Regions from separate parts of the Nonomuraea sp. B10E15 genome, predicted to be linked through region 1. Evidence: riboswitches for the same ligand, from Rfam matches in the RefSeq annotation. Region 1 holds a riboswitch; the other holds the start of a gene.
The links. A riboswitch is a leader RNA that binds a small molecule or an ion and turns the genes downstream of it on or off. The one in region 1 is predicted to bind glycine.
Positions count from the first base shown of each region.

Region 2: linked by a shared signal. The riboswitch ahead of gcvT (glycine cleavage system aminomethyltransferase GcvT) and the one ahead of gcvP (aminomethyl-transferring glycine dehydrogenase) in region 1 are both predicted to bind glycine.

Region 1 is NZ_JBDPMB010000005.1:315,340-322,607, reverse strand. It holds gene ABGB14_RS19290 (TetR/AcrR family transcriptional regulator C-terminal domain-containing protein) at 1-310, shown strand, start outside; gene ABGB14_RS19285 (DUF5999 family protein) at 511-708, shown strand; gene ABGB14_RS19280 (alpha/beta family hydrolase) at 675-1,346, opposite strand; gene ABGB14_RS19275 (hypothetical protein) at 1,428-1,775, shown strand; gene ABGB14_RS19270 (tetratricopeptide repeat protein) at 1,885-2,682, opposite strand; gene gcvP (aminomethyl-transferring glycine dehydrogenase) at 2,776-5,607, opposite strand; glycine riboswitch at 5,786-5,885, opposite strand; gene ABGB14_RS19260 (MerR family transcriptional regulator) at 5,944-6,564, opposite strand; gene ABGB14_RS19255 (bifunctional nuclease family protein) at 6,712-7,182, opposite strand.
Region 2 is NZ_JBDPMB010000028.1:49,860-57,127, forward strand. It holds gene ABGB14_RS43975 (L-serine ammonia-lyase) at 1-822, opposite strand, end outside; gene gcvH (glycine cleavage system protein GcvH) at 895-1,284, opposite strand; gene gcvT (glycine cleavage system aminomethyltransferase GcvT) at 1,281-2,366, opposite strand; glycine riboswitch at 2,401-2,500, opposite strand; glycine riboswitch at 2,520-2,617, opposite strand; gene ABGB14_RS43990 (gamma-glutamyl-gamma-aminobutyrate hydrolase family protein) at 2,671-3,363, opposite strand; gene ABGB14_RS43995 (3-oxoacyl-ACP reductase) at 3,374-4,138, opposite strand; gene ABGB14_RS44000 (aldehyde dehydrogenase family protein) at 4,147-5,493, opposite strand; gene ABGB14_RS44005 (glutamine synthetase family protein) at 5,504-6,874, opposite strand; gene ABGB14_RS44010 (FCD domain-containing protein) at 6,999-7,268, shown strand, end outside.

The sequences.
Region 1 (7,268 bases):
GTGCCGGGCGAGCAGGGAGGCGCTGCGCGAGCATCCCGGCGTGCTGGCCCTGGCCCTCACCAAGCCGCCCAAGGGCGCCACGGCGGTCGCCGTCAAGGAGCAGACCGAGCAGCTCGCCGACGCGGGGCTCCAGGGCGCCGCCGAGGCCGTGCGCACGCTGCGGGCCTTCGTCTTCGGCAGCGTCGCCGTCGAGGTGCAGCAGTCAGGCTGGGCCGACCCAGACGTCGATGAATGGGTCAGACGGGACGAAAGAGCTGATATCGACTTCGAGCGCGGGCTCGACGCTCTCCTCAAGGGATTGCAAACGTGATGCGCGTGTCGCGCTTGGCCGGTTATCCTGCATAAGGCACGCTGTGTCGAAGGTCACACGCACCAGGGATCCTCCTGTAACAGCCCGAACGGGCTATGTCGGAACGCGTGACACAGTCGCACACTTGCCAGGACAACAACCCGAGCCGGCTCCCGCCCCTCCAGAACGGGAGCATCCCACGAGATATCGGAGGCACGCCGATGTGCCCGCACGACCCGGCCTGTCCGGATGCCGAGGCGCCTGACCGCGAGGCGGCACGCACCCTCGCCTGCCACCCCGAGCAGGGGTGGAGCCTGCTCTGCAACGGCGTCGTCCTGTTCGAGGACACCGGCGAGCTGCTGCCCAGCGGCACCGTCATCGCACCTCATCGGCCCGATCCGCTGGTGGGCGCGGCCTGATCCGCACGCGGGCGGCGCCGCCGGCCGGTGCTGCCCTGCCGTGGCGGCCCGCCGTAGCGGGTGATCCACTCCGCCACGACCTCGCCCACCCGGGCGGGGTCCTTTTTCAGGTCATGGCCCTCTCCCGGCAGCACCACCAGGCGCGCGGCATCCGCGGCGTCCGGCACTCCGAAGGGGTCACGATCACCGTTCACGACCAGCACGTCCACCCCGGCGCCGCGTAGCTCCCCGGCCCGGGAGCGCTCCGGCTTCCCCGGCGGATGCAGCGGAAAGGCCAGCGCCACCGCCGCCGCCGCGCCGACCGCCTTCGCCGTACGGCACGCCACCCGAGCCCCGTTGCTCCGCCCGCCCTGCACGAGGGGCAGCCCCGGCAGGCGCGCGCGCAGCTCGGACAGCACGATCTCCCACGCCTCGTCCTGCCTCGCCGGCGGGCCGGGCGCCCGCGCCCCCGCCATCCTGAACGCCTGCGTCACCCGCGCCACGCTGGCTCCCACGCCCATGGCGGCGTCGCGCACGGCCAGCAGATCGGGAGCGTCCACTCCCCCGGCCGAGCCATGGGTCAGGACCAGCAGCAGCCGCGCGCCCGGCACCTCGTCGATCTCCACGAGCGCGGGCCCGCGCGGGGTCATCACCTCCATGCCAGCACCGTACCTGGGGAGGATGACGCGCTAGCCCTCAGGTCGGATGACGACACCACTTCCGGGATGGATGATGACCTTATGCCGGACCAGCGTCCCATCAGGGAAGACCTTCAGGCCACGCTCGACGCCCGCCGCGATCTCGGGCCCGACTACGAGGCGGCGCTCGTCGACTCGTTCACCGAGCGCCTCGAGGCCACCATCGCCGCCCGGGTGCGGGCCGAGCTCGACCGCCACGGGCCCCCGCCGCACAAGAAGTCCGCGCCGGGCGCGACGATGATCCCGGTCGCGCTGGGCTCGATGGGCATGGGCATCCCGCTGACGGCCATCGGGGTGGTCAACGCCGGACTGGTGGGGCTGATCATCACGTGGCTGGCCATCGTCATCATCAACGTGGCCGCCGCGGCGGCCATCATGCGCCGCGGCTGACCTCCGGCCGGCGGAGGGAACGGGAGCACCTCCGCCGGCCCGCGGGCACGCCCGGGAGGAGCGCCTCGGTGGCGTGGGCCGGGACGTCACGCACACCGGGCCCCGGGCGTCAGGTGTCGCGCTGGTAGCGGAGCCTGACCTCCGCGGCCAGCGTCTCGTCGGCGTGCTCCAGCCCGTACGACCAGACCCGCCCCGCGTCGTCGTCGCGCCCGCGCAGGGGCAGGGTGCGGGCGAGCAGCTCGATGGCCAGCGCGCTCGTCTGCGCGTCCGCGCCTCCCTCCACGGTCTCCGCGAACTCCGCGCAGGCCAGCTCCAGGTGCGCGATGCCGAGCCGGACCCGCAGCCCCGGCGTCTCCTCCTCGGGCACGGCCTCCAGGGCGTCCAGGAGGAGCTCAGCCGCCGCCCCGGGCTCTCCGTGCTCCATCAGCAGGTCGGCCAGCTCCTGCGCGGCGCGCGCGGCGACCTCGCCGTCGCCGACCGCCATCGCGGCCCGCAGCTCCTGCTCCGCCTCCTCGAGGTTGAGCGCCCGCACGGCCAGCCGGGCCAGCGCGAGATGGGCCAGCGGGACGTACGCGGCCGCGCCGACCCCCAGCACGGCCTGCCAGGCGGCCCTGGCCTGCTCGGCCCGCCCTTCGCGCTCGAACCCCTGGGCCAGGTGGCAGGCGGCCTGCGAGGCGTATTCGGGGTGCCCCGTCGCCAGCGCGGTCCTGGCGGCGGTCCTGGCGGCCTCGACGTCGCCGCGCTCCTCCAGCACCACGGCCAGCCCGACGGCGGCCTGAGCCCTGTCGGGCTCGTCGGGGTCGGCGGCGAGCTCGCTGAGGATGGCGGCGGCGCCGTCGAGGTCGCCGCGTTCGGCCAGACGCCGGGCGGTGTCGAGAGGCGGGGTCTCCAGCTCTGAGGACGTCAAGAGAGCTCCTTCTGGCGACGGTCGCCCCGAGCCTAACGACTTCCGGCGATCATGTCTGCCCCGTTGACGCCGAAGGTCTGGCCCTCCCGGTGACTAGTCCTCGTACGCCTCCAGCGGGGGGCACGAGCACACCAGGTTGCGGTCGCCGTAGGCCTGGTCGATGCGGCGCACCGGCACCCAGTACTTGCCGTCGCGCAGCGACGGCAGCGGGTAGGCGGCCTCGGTCCGCGTGTACGGGTGGTGCCACTCGTCGGCGCTCACCGACTCCGCGGTGTGCGGCGCGTTGCGCAGGGGGTTGTCGGCCTTGTCGTAGTCGCCGGACGCCACCTTGGCGATCTCGCCCCTGATGGCGATCATCGCGTCGGCGAACCGGTCGAGCTCGCCGAGGTCCTCGCTCTCGGTCGGCTCGATCATGAGGGTCCCGGCGACGGGGAACGACATGGTGGGCGCGTGGAAGCCGTAGTCGATGAGGCGCTTGGCCACGTCGTCCACGGTGACGCCGGTCTCCTTGGTGATCTGGCGCAGGTCGATGATGCACTCGTGGGCCACCAGCCCGCCGCGTCCGGTGTAGAGCACCGGGAAGTGGGGGGCCAGCCGCTTGGCGAGGTAGTTGGCCGACAGGATGGCCTGCTCGGTGGCCGCCGTGAGCCCGTCGGAGCCCATCATCCGGATGTACGCCCACGAGATCGGCAGGATCCCTGCCGACCCGTAGGGCGCCGCGGAGACGGGCCCCACCGGCGAGCCGTCGCGCAGCGGGTGACCGGGCAGGTAGGGCGCCAGGTGGCCGCGGACCGCGACCGGGCCGACGCCGGGGCCGCCGCCGCCGTGCGGGATGCAGAACGTCTTGTGCAGGTTGAGGTGGGACACGTCGGCCCCGAACTCGCCGGGCTTGGCCAGCCCGACCAGCGCGTTGAGGTTGGCACCGTCGACGTAGACCTGGCCGCCGGCCTGGTGGACCTTGGCGCAGATCTCGGTGATGGTCTCCTCGTAGACGCCGTGCGTCGACGGGTAGGTCACCATGATCGCGGCGAGCGCGTCGCGGTGCTTGGCGATCTTGGCGTCGAGGTCGGCCAGGTCGACGTTACCCTCGGAGTCACAGGCCACGACCACGACCCGCATGCCGGCCATGACGGCGCTGGCGGCGTTGGTGCCGTGGGCCGAGGAGGGGATGAGGCAGACGTCCCGCCCGCTGTCACCGCCCGCGTGGTGGTAGGCGCGGATGGCCAGCAGCCCGGCGAACTCGCCCTGGGAGCCGGCGTTGGGCTGGATGGAGACGGCGTCGTAGCCGGTCACCTCGGCCAGCCAGTGCTCCAGCGTGCCGATCAGCTCGAGGTAGCCCTCGGCCTGGGCGGCGGGCGCGTAGGGGTGGACGGCGGCGAACTCCGGCCAGGTGATCGGCTCCATCTCGGTGGTCGCGTTGAGCTTCATCGTGCAGGAGCCCAGCGGGATCATGGACCGGTCGAGCGCGATGTCCTTGTCCTGCAGCCGGCGCAGGTAGCGCAGCATCGCGGTCTCGGAGCGGTGGTCGTGGAAGACCGGGTGGGTCAGGTAGGCGGACTCGCGCAGCAGCGGGGCGGGCAGCGCGTCGGCGGCGCCCTCGACGTCGGTGCGGGGGGTCGTGACCCCGAACGCGGCCTGCACCGTGACCAGGTCGGCGGCTCCGGTCTTCTCGTCGCAGGCGATCGAGACGTGGTCGGCGTCCACCTGCCAGAGGTTGACGCCCCGCTCGGCGGCGGCGGCGACCACGGCGGACGCCCGCCCGGGCACGCGCACGAGCACCGTGTCGAAGAACTCGGCGTGCACGACCTCCACGCCCGCCCGGCGCAGCCCCTCCGCCAGGGCGGCGGCGTGGCGGTGCACCCGGTGGGCGATGCGGCGCAGGCCCTCCGGGCCGTGGTAGACGGCGTACATGCTCGCGATGACGGCGAGCAGGACCTGCGCGGTGCAGATGTTGCTGGTGGCCTTCTCGCGGCGGATGTGCTGCTCGCGGGTCTGCAGGGCCAGGCGGTAGGCGGGGTCGCCGTCGGCGTCGACGGAGACGCCGACCAGGCGGCCGGGCAGCTGCCGCTGCAGGCCCTCGCGTACGGACATGTAGGCGGCGTGCGGCCCGCCGAACCCGAAGGGCACCCCGAACCGCTGCGAGGAGCCCACGGCGATGTCGGCGCCCAGCTCGCCGGGGGCGGCCACGAGCGTCAGTGCCAGCAGGTCGGCGGCGGCCACGACGAGGGCGCCCGCCTCGTGCGCGGCGGCGGCCACGGCGCGGAAGTCACGCAGCCGGCCGGACGCTCCTGGGTACTGGACGAGCACGCCGAAGCACTCGGGCAGCTCGCCGTCGAGGGAGTGCTCCACGAGCGTGATGCCGAGCGGCTCGGCCCTGGTGGCGAGGACGGCCTTGGTCTGGGGCAGCGCGTCGGCGTCGACCACGAACACGGCGCTCTTGGACTTGCCCGCCCTGCGGGCCAGCGTCATGGCCTCGGCCGCGGCGGTCGCCTCGTCGAGGAGCGAGGCTCCGGACACGGGCAGGCCGGTGAGGTCGGAGACGACGGTCTGGAAGTTGAGCAGCGCCTCGAGGCGGCCCTGCGAGATCTCCGGCTGGTAGGGGGTGTAGGCGGTGTACCAGCCCGGGTTCTCCAGCAGGTTGCGGCGGATGACGGCGGGCGTGACCGTGTCGTGGTAGCCCAGCCCGATCATCGAGGTCAGCACCTGGTTACGGTCGGCCAGGGCGCGCAGCTCGGCGATGGCCTCGGCCTCGCCGGCGGGGGCGGGCAGCGTGAGCCGGTCCTTCGCCCTGATGGACTCGGGGACGGCGACCGCCACCAGATCCGCCACGGACTCGAAGCCCACGGCCTCGAGCATGCGCTGCTGTTCGGACTCGGAGGGGCCGATGTGCCGGGACGAGAACGGCGGGGCGGACAGATCGGTCATGGAGATGCCTCCCGAGGCTGTGGAGACCGGCGCCAGGGCGCGGGCGTGTGCCGGATCTCCCCCTCTGTCAGCGCGGGCCCCGGACAAGCGCGGGGCCGCGACCTGAGAGCTTCACCCCGGTGGGGCTTGCACCGTCGGTGAGGCGCGCCTGGCGGGTGCGCCTGCTTTCCAGAGTTGCCTCGCCCGAGCGGTACGGGATGCCTGAGAGATTCCGGGGAGGGTTGCTCCTTCGGCGCCCCGGAGCCCAGGGGGCCCGGAGACTCTCCCGCACGGGGTCGTCGGCCTTTCTGCCCTCAGGTTACTACGCCCGATTCGTACGGCTGCCAGGAGCCGTGCTCACCCCGTGCGGCGGGCGCGGCGGCGCCGGGCGAGTTCGTCAGCGGGATGGTCGGCCGGGACGGTGTCCTCGACCGCCGCGCGTTCCCCCGGCAGCTCCGCGAGGGAGCCCTCGACCTCGCGCCAGACCCGGCCGAGCGCGATGCCGAACACGCCCTGCCCGCCCTGGAGCAGGTCTATCACCTCGTCGGCCGAGGTGCACTCGTAGACGCTGACGCCGTCGCTCATGAGCGTGATCTGCGCGAGGTCGGCGACCCCGCGGTCACGCAGATGTTGCACGGCCGTGCGGATCTGCTGCAACGACACCCCGGTGTCGAGGAGCCGCTTGACGACCTTGAGGACCAGGATGTCGCGGAAGCTGTAGAGACGCTGGGAGCCGGAGCCCTGCGCGGCTCTTATCGTGGGCTCGACGAGGCCCGTGCGCGCCCAGTAGTCGAGCTGCCGATAGGTGATGCCGGCCGCCGAGCATGCCGTCGGCCCGCGGTATCCGATGTCGCCCGGCAGCGCCGCGGGCTGTTCGTCGAAGAGCAGACCCTGCTCCCCGGCACGCTGCCGCGCGCTTTCGCGCCGCACCGGATCTTCCTGGCCGGCCGTCTTTCCCTCGCCGCTGCTGACCGCCACGCGGACCTCCGGCTTTCTCTCATCCCGTGGCCTGATCTGGGGGTACGTGAAGCGCGGCCACGGGTTTCACTTGCACCGTAGGACCGCGACCATGCTCAGTCAACGATCCGGCTCGGCGCGTCGTGAAGCGTAAATGCACTGAAATACCTACCCCGCCCGGCCGAAGTCCTCGGGAGTGATCGTGTCAAGAAACTCCCTGAACTTCTCCACCTCGTCTTCCTGGTCGTCCGGGATGATCACCCCGGCCTCCTGGACGACCTCTTCGCTGGCGAAGATGCGCGCCCCGGTGCGCAGGGCGAGCGCGATCGAGTCGGACGGCCGCGCGCTCACCTCCACGCCGTTGGAGAACACCAGGTCGGCGAAGAAGATGCCGTCACGCAGGGCGACGATGTTGACCGCCCGCAGGCCTACGCCCAGCGCGCTCAGCACGTCACGGAAGAGGTCGTGGGTGAGCGGCCGCGGCGGAGGCTCCTCTGCCTGGGCCAGAGCGATGGCCGTGGCTTCCGTCATGCCAATCCATATAGGAAGGAACCGCTCCCCGTGTGCCTCCTTCAGCAAGACGATCGGCTGATTTGTGGGCATTTCAACCCGAACGCCCACAACCTCCATCTGCAACACGGGCTGCTCCGTATTCCTGACCGGTGACCCGGCACAGCTATTTGGTCGTTGCTTCTGCTGACTGGCTTCTGCATTTCAACGTAACA
Region 2 (7,268 bases), on a different contig from region 1:
CGCCAGCGCGAACAACGTCACCCAGTCCATGGCCTGCAGCGGGTCCTTCTCGGCCGGCTCGGACTGCAGGCGGCGGTGCAACTGGTTGGCGCGGCGCTTGACCTTGAGCCCGCCGGGCAGGACGCCCTCCTTCGAGATGCCCCGGCGCACGCACTCCGACATGACCTGCCAGAGGCGCAGCAGGCCCGCGCGGACCTCCTCCTCGGTGCGCCCGAACGCCTTCTCGTTCTCCAGCATGAGCGCGGACATCGACAGGCCGGTGTTCGTGCAGTGTTTGAGCAGCTCTTCCCCGGTGGTGAAGGGGTAGGGCAGGACGGTGTCGTCCGGCTTGATGCGGTCGGCGCCGGTGGCCTTCTCGTCCACGACGAAGCCGCCGCCGACCGAGAAGTAGATCTTCTCCCTGAGCTGCTCGCCCGCCGCGTCGTAGGCGGTGAAGCGCATGCCGTTGGGGTGCTCGGGCAGCGAGATCTTGCGCTCGAAGACGAGGTCCCGGCCGACGACGAAGGGGATCTCGCGCGTGCCGTACAGCCGGACGCTGCCCGACTCGCGCATCTCGGCCAGACGCCCTTCGACGGTGTCGACGTCGACCAGTTCCGGCTTCTCGCCGGACAGGCCCAGCAGGACCGCCTTGTCGCTGCCGTGGCCCTTCCCGGTCAGGCCGAGCGAGCCGTACAGGATGGCCTCCACCCGGGCCACGCGCGGCAGCAGGCCGTCCTCATGCAGGCCGCGGGCGAACTTGTGGGCCGCGGCCATCGGGCCTCCCGTGTGGGAGCTCGACGGCCCGATGCCGATCTTGAACAGGTCGAAGACGCTGATCGCCATTGATGATGCGCCCTTCATGAGTGCCGGGGCCCGGACGCGGGCCCCGGCGTCAGCCGATGAGGCCTGGCAGGGTCAGGACTCGCCCGAGGTGAGCGCGGCGTACTCCTCGGCGGAGAGCAGGTCCTCCGGGTCGCCCTCCATGCGCACCCGGAACATCCAGCCCTCGCCGTACGGGTCGCTGTTGGCCAGGCTCGGATCGTCCACGATGGCCTGGTTGACCTCGACGATCTCGCCGCCGACGGGCGTGTAGATCTCGCTGACCGACTTGGTCGACTCGACCTCGCCGACGGAGTCGCCCGGCTCGGTGACCGAACCGACCTCGGGGAGCTGCACGAAGACGACGTCACCAAGGGCGTCGGCGGCGTAGGCCGTGATGCCGACGGTCACGGTGAGGCCGTCCTCGACCCCGGAAACCCACTCGTGTTCCTTGGTGTAGCTCAGGTCGTCAGGGATGTTGCTCACTTGTTCCTCCTGTAAAAGGGCAGCTCGGCCAGGTCCATGGGTTCATGGCTGCCCCGGATGTCCACAGCCAGGCCTGAGTCGGCGCCGGTGTCCACGTAGGCCAGCGCGATGGGCTTGCCCAGGGTCTGGGAGGGCGCACCGCTGGTGACCTCGCCGACGACGGCGCCGTCCTTGGTGACCGGGTAGCCGTGGCGCGGCACCCGGCGGCCCCGGGCGACCAGACCGACGAGACGGCGCCGCGGCGGGTCGTCCTTGACCGCCTCGAGCGCCGACCTGCCGACGAAGTCGCCCGGCTTGTCGAATTTCACCACCCTGCCCAGCCCCGCGTCGAACGGGGTCAGCTCGGCGCTCAGCTCGTTGCCGTACAGGGGCATGCCGGCCTCGAGCCTGAGCGTGTCGCGGCTGGACAGTCCGGCGGGCTTGAGCCCGTACGGCTCGCCCGCGGTCACGAGCGCGTTCCAGAGCGGCACCGCGTCCTGGCCGGCCACGAACAGCTCGAACCCGTCCTCGCCGGTGTAGCCGGTGCGCGCGATGAGCGCCTGCCGCCCGTCGACGAGCCCGGGCAGGCCCGCGTAGTACTTGAGCCCGGCCAGGTCGGCGTCGGTGAGCGTGGCGAGGATCTCCTGGGAGCGGGGTCCCTGGACGGCGATCAGGGCGTACTGCTGCGAACGGTCGTCGACCACGGCGTCGTACGCCTTGGAGCGGTTCTCCAGCTCGTCGGCGACCTTCTCGTAGTTCGAGGCGTTCGCGACGACCATGAACTCCTCGTCCCCGAGCCGGTAGACGATGAGGTCGTCCAGCACCCCGCCCCGCTCGTTGACGATCATGGTGTACCTGGCTCGTCCGGGCGTCACGGCCGACATGTTGCCGACCAGCGCGTAGTCCAGGGCGGCGGCGGCCTGCGGCCCGGTCACGAAGATCTCGCCCATGTGCGAGAGGTCGAACAGCCCGGCGGCCTCGCGGACGGCCCTGTGCTCCGCGGACTCGCTCCCGTACCGGAGTGGCATGAGCCAGCCCGCGAAGTCGGTCAGCGTCGCGCCGAGGCTTTCGTGCACGTCTCGTAGCGGAGTAGGTCGGGACATTTATCGCACCTCAGGACAGGATTGGATGCCAGCATCCTCCCCCTCTGTCATCGATGCCTGAGAGCTTCGCCCGAGTTTTGCCGGACTTTCACCTTCGGCGAGACCCTGCGGGCCTGCTTTCCAGAGGTCACCTTCCGAGGAGACATGCTCCCGGTCAGCCGTGCGGTCCTTTGCCTTGAGAGGTTCGCGGGGAGGGCTTGCTCCTTCAGGGACCCTGACCGGCTGTCAGGGTGCTCTCCCGCACGGTTTGCTGGTGTGTCCCGCCAGCCTAGTAGTGATTTGGGGGTCTTGTCGCGTTCGCCGGTCAGCAGGCGGCCACCAGGGCCTCGAAGAGGGCGTGGTCCTCGGCCGCCTCCGGGTGCCACTGCGCCGCCACGGTGAACGGCCCCGAGTCCAGCTCCACCCCTTCGACGGTGCCGTCGGCGGCGGTCGCGGTCACGGTGAGGCCGGGGGCGAGCCGGTCGACGGCCTGGTGGTGATAGTGCGGCACCGTCACGGGCGCCGTGCCCAGCGCCTTGGCCAGGCGGGTGCCGGGGACGGGGGTGATGGGCAGGTGACCGAACCGTCCGGGCGCGGGGGAGTGACCCGTGTGGCCGACCACGTCGGGCAGGTGCTGGTGGAGGCTGCCGCCGAGAGCGACGTTGAGCACCTGGAGGCCCCGGCAGATGCCGAGGAAGGGCAGCCCGGCGTCGAGGGCGGCGGCCAGCACGGCGAACTCGGCCTGGTCGCGGAATTCGCGGATGTAGCCGGTACGCTCCGCCGGCGTCTCGCCGTACCTCGCCGGATCGATGTCGCCGCCACCGGCCAGGACGAGCCCGTCCAGGCGGCTCACCACCTGCGCGGCGTCCCCCGCGGGCGGGAGCACGACCGGCTGGCCGCCGGCCCGGACGACCTGCTCGACGTACATGTACGGCAGGAGCGCGACCGGCATGTCCTGCCAGACCGTGAACGTCGCCGGCTCCACGTAACACGTGACCCCGATGACGGGACGTCGCACGATGACCCCCCTAGAGCGGCGTGACGTAGGCGCCGGAGATGCCGCCGTCCACCAGGAACTCGCTGCCCGTGATGAACGACGCGTCGTCGCTGGCCAGGAACGCGACCGCCGCCGCGATCTCCGACGCCTCGGCGAAGCGCCCGACCGGGACGTGCACCAGGCGCCGCTGCGCCCGCTCGGGGTCCTTCGCGAACAACTCCTGCAGCAGCGGCGTGTTCACCGGGCCCGGGCACAGCGCGTTCACCCGGATGCCCTCGCGCGCGAACTGCACGCCCAGCTCGCGCGACATCGCCAGCACCCCGCCCTTGGACGCCGTGTAGGAGATCTGCGAGGTCGCCGAGCCCATGACGGCCACGAACGACGCGGTGTTGATGATCGAGCCCCTGCCCTGCCGCCGCATGTACGGGATGGCGTGCTTGCAGCACAGGTAGACGCTGGTCAGGTTCACGTCCTGGACGCGGCGCCACGCGTCGATGCCGGTCTCCAGGATCGAGTCGTCGTCGGGCGGCGAGATGCCGGCGTTGTTGAAGGCGATGTCCACGCTGCCGTAGGTGTCGAACGCCGTACGGAACATCCGGGCGACGTCGTCCTCGTCGGCCACGTCGACGCGTACGAAGAGGCCGCCGACCTCGTTCGCGGCCTTGACGCCCGCCTCCTCGTCGAGGTCGGCGCAGACCACCTTGGCGCCCTCGTCGGCGAACCTGCGCGCGGTGGCCAGCCCGATGCCGCCGCCCGCGCCGGTGATCACAGCCACCCGATCCTGCAATCTCTTCACGTGCTGCCTCACTCCCAGGAGATGAAGACGTTCTTGGTCTCCGTGAACGCCGCCAGGGCGTCGGGGCCGAGTTCCCGGCCCAGCCCTGACTGCTTGAAGCCGCCGAACGGGGTCCAGTAGCGGACCGACGCGTTGGAGTTCACCGACAGGGCGCCCGCCTCGACCGCTCTGGACACGCGGAGCGCGCGCCCGACGTCGCGGGTCCAGATGGAGCCGCTCAGCCCGTACGGGGTGTCGTTGGCGATGCGTACGGCGTCCGCCTCGTCCTCGAAGGGCGCCACCGACACGACCGGCCCGAAGATCTCCTCGGTGAACGCACGGTCGGTGACGTCCGGGGTGAGCACGGTCGGCGGGAACCAGTAGCCCTTGCCCTCGGGGCACGACCCCTGGAGGTAGGGGGCGCCGTCCTGGACGAAGCCGCGCACGCGGTCGAGGTGCTCGGCGCTGATCAGCGGGCCCATCTCGGTGCTCTCGTCGCGGGGGTCGCCGACGACGACGCCGCGCACGGCCTCGGAGAGGCGCTCCATGAAGGCGTCGTACACGCTTGACTGGACGAGCAGCCGGGACCTGGCGCAGCAGTCCTGTCCCGCGTTGTCGAAGACCGCGTAGGGGGCGGCTTGTGCCGCTCTGTCGAGTTCGGCATCCGCGAAGATGATATTTGCGGACTTGCCGCCTAGCTCCAGCGTGACCCGCTTGACCTGGGCCGCCGCCTTGGCCGCGATCTCCTTGCCCACCTCGGTCGAGCCGGTGAACACGATCTTGGCCACGCCGGGGTGCTCCACCAGCCGGGCGCCCGCGACCTCCCCCGCCCCGGGCAGCACCTGGAGCACCCCCTCGGGCAGGCCCGCGGCCAGGGCCAGCTCCGCCAGCCTCAGCGCGGTCAGGGGAGTCCACTCGGCCGGCTTGACGATCACCGTGTTGCCGGCCGCCAGCGCCGGGGCCACCCCCCACGACATGATCAGCATCGGGAAGTTCCACGGCACGATGACGCCCACCACGCCCAGCGGCTCCTGGAAGGTGACGTCCACGCCGCCGGGCACCGGGATCTGCCTGCCGTGGTCGCGCTCGGGCGCCCCGGCGTAGAAGTGCAGCACGTCGCGTACGGCGCCGGCCTCCCAGCGGGAGTTGCCGATCGGGTGCCCGGCGTTGGCCATCTCCAGCCGCGCCAGCTCCTCGCCGTGCTCGCCCACCAGGTCGGCGAACCTCCTCAGCAGCCGTGCCCGATCGCCGGGCGCCACCTGCCGCCAGGCGGCGTACGCCTTCCCGGCGCGCTCCACCGCCCGGTCGACCTCGGCCGCGTCGGCCAGTTCGACGTCGGCGACGACGGCCTCCGTCGCCGGATTGACGATCTTCATCGGTCACCCGTCACATTCGCTCGAAACCACGGAACATCTCCCAGTCCGTCACCGCCGCGTCGAACGCCGCCAGCTCCACGCGCGCGTTGTTCGCGTAATGCTCGACGACCTCCTCGCCGAACGCCTCGCGGGCCAGCTTCGACCCCTCGAACAGGGGGAGCGCGTCCCGCAGCGTGTGCGGAACGGTCTCCGCGCCCGAGTCGTAGGCGTTGCCCTCGAACGCGTCCTCCAGCGGCAGCTCGTTGTCGATGCCGTGCAGCCCGGCCGCCACCATTCCCGCCACCGCGAGGTACGGGTTGACGTCACCGCCCGGCACGCGGTTCTCGATCCGCAGCGACGGCCCGTGCCCGACGAGCCTGAGCGCGCAGGTGCGGTTGTCGACGCCCCACTTGATCGCCGTGGGGGCGAAGCTGCCCGGCACGTAACGCTTGTAGGAGTTGATGTTGGGGGCGTACAGGAGGGTGAGCTCGCGCAGGCAGGCCTGCTGCCCGGCGATGAAGCGGGCGCCGAGCTGCGAGAGCCCGTACGGCCCCGGCCCGGCCATGACGGGGTCGCCGTCGAGGCTCCTGAGCGAGATGTGGATGTGACAGGAGTTGCCCTCGCGCTCGTTCGGCTTGGCCATGAAGGTGATCGACCTGCCCTCCTGGGCGGCGATCTCCTTGGCGCCGTTCTTGTAGATGGCGTGGTTGTCGCAGGTCTTCAGCGCCTCGGCGTAGCGGAAGGCGATCTCGTGCTGGCCCAGGTTGCACTCGCCCTTCGCGGACTCGACGTAGAGCCCGGCGCCCTCCATGTCGCGCCTGATCCGCCGGAGGAGGGGCTCGATGCGGGCGGTGCCCAGCAGCGAGTAGTCGACGTTGTAGAGGTTGGCGGGCGACATGTCGCGGTAGCCGCGCTGCCACGCCTGCTCGTAGGTGTCGTCGTAGACGCAGAACTCCAGCTCGGTGCCGACGTACGCGGCCAGCCCCCGCTCGGAGAGCCGGGCGAGCTGCCTGCGCAGGACCTGGCGGGGGGAGGGCGGCACGTCGCCGCCGTCCTCCCAGGTCAGGTCGGCCATCAGCAGGACGGTGCCCTCCTGCCACGGCACCCGGCGCAACGTCGTCAGGTCGGGTTTCATCACGAAGTCGCCGTAGCCGCGCTCCCAGGACGACATCGCGTAGCCGGCCACGGTGTTCATGTCCACGTCGACCGCGAGCAGGTAGTTGCACCCCTCGGAGCCGTGGTGCAGCACCTCGTCGAGGAAATAGCGTGCGGACAGCCTCTTGCCCTGCAACCTGCCCTGCATGTCGGCGATCGCGAGGAGCACGGTGTCGATCCGCCCGGACGCCACCTCGTCGCGCAGCTCGCTGACGGAAAGGTATCCGGTGCTCGCTCCATCGCTCACGCTACGCCGCTCCGATCTGCGCTGACACGCGTCCCCGTTGATTGGGCTAGTCTTAGACCATTGATGTGTATGGCGGGATCCCTTGTCAAGACCTGAGGACACGTTGGACGAGTCGGCGCGTTTGATGACGGTGCTGCGCCCGGTCCGGGCCGGCAACGCCTTCGAGGAGACCGTGGAACGCCTGCTCCAGGCCATCAAGCTCGGCCTGGTCGCGCCGGGCGACAAGCTTCCCCCCGAGCGCGAGCTGGCCGTCAGGCTCGGCATCAGCAGGGTGACGCTGCGCGAGGCCATCCGGGCGCTGTCCGACGCGGGATACCTCGAGGTGCGCAGGGGCCGTTACGGCGGCGCGTTCGTCACGTACGCGCCGCCCGAGCCGGACGCCGGCCACCTGCGC